DNA from 2 places in the Bradyrhizobium sp. BEA-2-5 genome. Region 2 is predicted to be linked to the other one. Evidence: riboswitches for the same ligand, from Rfam matches in the RefSeq annotation. Region 2 holds a riboswitch; the other holds the start of a gene.
What was found. Region 2 has a riboswitch for ZMP and ZTP ahead of RX327_RS23355 (bifunctional 5,10-methylenetetrahydrofolate dehydrogenase/5,10-methenyltetrahydrofolate cyclohydrolase). Riboswitches for the same ligand answer to the same signal wherever they lie in the genome.
Positions count from the first base shown of each region.

Region 1: linked by a shared signal. The riboswitch ahead of glyA (serine hydroxymethyltransferase) and the one ahead of RX327_RS23355 (bifunctional 5,10-methylenetetrahydrofolate dehydrogenase/5,10-methenyltetrahydrofolate cyclohydrolase) in region 2 are both predicted to bind ZMP and ZTP.

Region 1 covers NZ_CP136629.1:4,571,434-4,573,814, forward strand. The annotation lists gene RX327_RS21355 (winged helix-turn-helix transcriptional regulator) at 1-155, shown strand, start outside; gene RX327_RS21360 (YybH family protein) at 257-703, shown strand; ZMP/ZTP riboswitch at 981-1,066, shown strand; gene glyA (serine hydroxymethyltransferase) at 1,103-2,374, shown strand.
Region 2 covers NZ_CP136629.1:4,972,772-4,975,152, reverse strand. The annotation lists gene RX327_RS23365 (hypothetical protein) at 156-683, shown strand; gene RX327_RS23360 (hypothetical protein) at 804-1,211, opposite strand; ZMP/ZTP riboswitch at 1,429-1,508, shown strand; gene RX327_RS23355 (bifunctional 5,10-methylenetetrahydrofolate dehydrogenase/5,10-methenyltetrahydrofolate cyclohydrolase) at 1,524-2,381, shown strand, end outside.

The sequences.
Region 1 (2,381 bases), 400 kb from region 2:
TCGTAGACGAGATGCCGCTGCTACGGGCGCGTGAGCTCGGCAAAATCGAGATCGACGGTCCCAGGCATCTTGTGAACAGCATGCGGACTTGGTTCCCACGCAGCAAATATGCCGATGAGGCGCCGGCGGCCGCAGATCGAGTCTCAGCCAGTTGAGGATATCCAGTCCACTTTCTGGACTAGTGGTTCTGCTTGCCTCGGCTATAGCGTTTGCGAATGCGCTCCCGCGCTAAGCATCTCAGCTAAAGGAGGCAAAGATGAGCCGCCCTTCTCTTCTTTCATGCACCCTGTTGTTGATCTTTACTTGTACTTGCGTCAGTCCCGCAGGGGCAGCCCCACCTGCCGACGAATTTTCCTCGGCGGCTGCCAAATGGGATGCCGCCATCAACAACGCAGACTTCGATGCCCTGTTACCGTTGTATGCCGCTGACGCCAGATTGATGCCGCCTGGTGCGCAGCCAGTCACCGGCCCTTTGGCAATCCGTAATTTCTTTGCCGGGCGGGGAAGAAGCGTCAGAGATCACAAGGTTGAGCTGCTCGATGTGTTGCCCATGGGAAACTACGCCTACACCACCTCGCATTTCACGGCCACGCTAGTAGTAAATGAGAAGGCGGCGCCAATTTCTGGCAGCACCGTGAGACTGCTTGAACGCCAACCCGACGGGCAGTGGAAGATAAAGTCTCATATCTTCGTCAAGGAATAAATTCGCGGGTGCCACAGCCACACGGTCAGCCACCCCGCAAGCCTGACGGGCCGCAAGTGACGGATGGTCATGCACCTTATTGGCCCTCAGCCGAAGACGGCATTGATCATCGGGACATCGGTTCATTGGGTAAGCCGGACGTCCCTCGGTTTGGTCGCCATTGCCGTGGCTGTCGCCAGATGTTCGATCTCGCCCAACGCTGGGCCCGCGATCAACCCTTGCGAGCCCGCCGGGGATTGGATAGCCTTCTGCTCGCGATGAGCTTCGCAGGCTCATTCGCCCCTCGCGCGACTGGCGAGCTTACGTGGAATTGACCACGGTGAAGCGCGAAGGGTTCCAACGCCGTTCGCCTGGGCAACCCGTTCAGCTGATGATCCAGCGTCTTGGGGAGCCCGGACCATGCCGTCATTCCGCAATGAACTCCATCTCAACGATTTGGAAGTTGCCCTTGCGCTCGAGGGCGAAGAGCGCCGCCAGCAAGACGGCGTCGAGCTGATTCCGTCGGAGAACTACACCTATCCCGAGGTTCTCGAGCTACTGGGATCGGTGTTCACCAACAAGTATTCCGAGGGCTATCCGGGACGCCGCTATTACGGCGGCCAGGAATTTACCGACCAGATAGAGAACCTTGCCCGACAGCGCGCTTGCGCGCTGTTCCGCGCCGAGCATGCCAACGTTCAGCCTCTGTCCGGATCGCCAATGAACCAGGCCGTGTATCTCGGCCTGCTGCAGCCCGGCGATACGATCTTGGCGATGGACCTGTCACACGGCGGCCATCTCACCCATGGCGCACCGGTGTCGCATATGGGGCGGCTCTTCAACTTCGCCCGCTACAAGACGCAGCCGTCAAACGGCGGCGCCATCGATTTCGATGAGCTCCGCGCCATGGCCCGGAACGTCCGCCCGAAGCTGGTGCTGTGCGGCTACAGCTCTTATCCGCGCGATCTGGATTATGCGTCCTTCAAGAGCATCGCCGATGAGGTGGGTGCACTGACCATGGCCGACGTCAGCCATTACGGCGGCCTGATCGCCGGCAACGCCTTGCGTAATCCGCTCGATGCGGGTTTCGACGTGATGACGACGACATCGCACAAGACGCTTCGCGGGCCGCGTGGCGGCATCGTTCTTTGTCGCCGGGAGTTCGCCGGCAAGATCGACGCGTCGGTATTCCCGGGATTGCAGGGAGGTCCGCACATGAACGTTGTGGCCGGAACCGCGGTCACGCTGAAGAAGGCTTCGACGTCCGATTTTCACGCCTATGCAAGGCTGGTCATGCGCAACGCGAAGGTCCTGGCCGAAGCGTTGATGGAACGCGGCATGACGTTGATCACCGGCGGAACCGACAATCACATGATGGTCGTGGATACCGTGGCCAGCGTCGGCGTGGACGGCAGCGCGGCCGAGAACATCCTCGACGCCGTCGGGATCACCGCAAACAAGCAGATCATTCCCGACGATCCGCGTCCGCCGCTCAAGCCGAGCGGCGTTCGCCTCGGAACGCCGGCGGCGACCACGCGCGGCATGGGCGAGCCCGAAATGCGCCTGATCGCCGAACTCATTGCGGAGTCCCTCCGGTCGAAGGGAGATGCATCGGTCGTCAAGCGATTGAGGTCGAACAGCGTCGAGATGTGCCGCGCTTTCCCCGTTCCGGGGATCGCGCCGCCCTCATAGGCGGCCG
Region 2 (2,381 bases):
GCCGGAACTAACTAATAAACCAGCCGTTAGTGACCGACCCGGGAGCGCGGATAGCGTCCGGGTGATCATGCGCAGACGATGAAATCGCCCGCGCGATGACTGATGTCGTCGCGCCGAGATGAACCGCGCCCTGCTGCGCGGGGGGAGCTACCAAAATGCCTGTGGCGCGTTATTTCCTGTTCGTTGGTGGAGTGCTGCTCGCGCTGCTCTTCGTCGTCAATGCCATCGTGCCGCAGGAGGCCGTGGTCGCCGGCCAGGCCCAGGGACTGTCGTCGTCGGGTGTCGACAAGACCATGGTGCGCATCAAGTCGACCCAGAAATTGCCCGAGCGGGTGGTCTACGACACCAATTTGCCGACCATTGTTCCAGCGCAGGTCAACGCGGTCGCCGCGGCCGTCCCGTCGGCTACGGGCGATGCGTCGGCGCAAGCCCGCGTCCGCAATACGTTCGCCCAGTTCATTCCGCCGGAGAAGGCTGATGCGCAGAAGGTCGCGGCTGAGGCAAAATCGGCTGAACAACCGGCGCAGGCCCAGCCTCAGGCGCCGAAGAAGCGCAAGGTCGCGCGCTACCATGCCCATCCCCAGCAGCCGATGCGGCTGGCGCAGCCCGGCATGTATCAGCCTTACCGCGTCGCGCAGCAGCAGCAGCGCATGGGCTTCTTCGGCGGCTTCGGGACTTGGTAAGAAAAGGCTGCCGCAGTCGGCAATCGATCCGCCGCCGCAAACACTTGCGGCGGCATTTTCACGTCCGCGATCAGGCACCTCGCCGGATGCGGGAAGGCGTCCGAGTGCCGCCCGCTACCTTTAGCGCGGCAGGCGCGGAATCTTGTCCGCGAAGCCGTTGTAGCAGGTCAGCCGCTCGTCCTCTTCCTTCACGAAGCGGCAATCGTTAACGCCCTTGGCCGGGGCGGCTTTCGGCTTCGGCTGCGGCTTGAAGATCTCGTCGTAGCAGATCAGCCGCTCCTTGGTGGCGTCGTCGATGTCCTGACAGGCTTGAAGCTTCTGGGCGACCGATTGCGGCTTGCCGGGCGCAGCAGGCTTCTCGCCCTTCTTGGCGGCCGACTTCTTGCCGACCTGGACCAGCGGCTTGTCGCCGACCATCGGCTGCGAGGTCGCCGCCGGCTTGTCGGCGTCGGCGGGGGCCGGCGTGATGCCTTGGGCAAGCGCGGCAGCCGGGCAGAAGAGCGCCAGCGCGAGGATGATATGTCTCATGTCGAAAATGTCCGAAATGGCGTGATGACCGGAAGGATGGCGCCGGGGATCGGAAAAGCCCGGCAAGCGCCGAGACTTAACGCAAGTCTTGCCCGAATCCTACCCCCAGAGGTGACCCGCCCGGCACCGATCCACCGGCAAAAGTGAGGGCAATTCGTCGCCGCTCGACCCGCGGGAGAGCGTGAATTGCCTTTGCCCGGCGGGGCGGCTATGACGACGCCATCTGCGCGACTGGCGCTTGGATGGACCACCATCGGGGAGCGCAGAGACTGAACGCCGCGCGCCTGGGCACCGCTTCGAAACGGAGGTGCCATGACGGCGAACATTCTCGATGGGCATGCACATGCCCAAATTGTCATCGACAAGATTGCTGGCGAACTCGACCGGCTGCCCCGCGCGCCGGGGCTTGCGGTCGTGCTGGTCGGCTGTGATCCGGCGAGCCAGATCTATGTGCAGAGCAAGGTCAGGATGGCCGGACGGCTCGGCCTGCGCGGCGAGGTCGCACGCCTGCCGGATGATGCCAGCGAGGCCGATCTGCTTGCCGGAGTAGAGGCGCTCAATGCGCGCGACGATATCGACGGCATCCTCGTGCAGCTGCCGTTGCCGGCGCATATCGACGCCTTGCGCGTGATGGCGGCGGTCGATCCCGCCAAGGACGTCGACGGCCTGCACGCCCTGAACGCCGGCCGGCTGTTTCACGGCGACGATGCGCTGGTGCCGTGCACGCCGCTCGGCTGTCTCCGGCTGATCAAATCGACCCTGCCGGACCTCACCGGCGCCCATGCCGTGGTGATCGGCAGCTCCAACATCGTCGGCAAGCCGATGGCCGCGCTGCTGCTGCAGGAGCACGCGACCGTGACCCAGACCCATATCCACACCCGCGGCATCAGCAGGATCTGCCGCGAGGCCGACATCCTGGTGAGCGCGGTGGGCAAGGCGGGCCTCGTGCGCGGCGACTGGATCAAGCCGCAGGCCATCGTCATCGATGTCGGCACCACGCGTGTCGAGAAGCCGGACGGCGGCTATGCGGTGTGCGGCGACGTCTCGTTCGACGAGGCGGTACAGGTCGCCGGTGCGATCACGCCGGTGCCGCGCGGCGTCGGCCCGATGACGATCGCCTGCCTGATGGAAAACACGCTGAAGGCCGCAAAGGCGAGGGCGGCCCGGCTG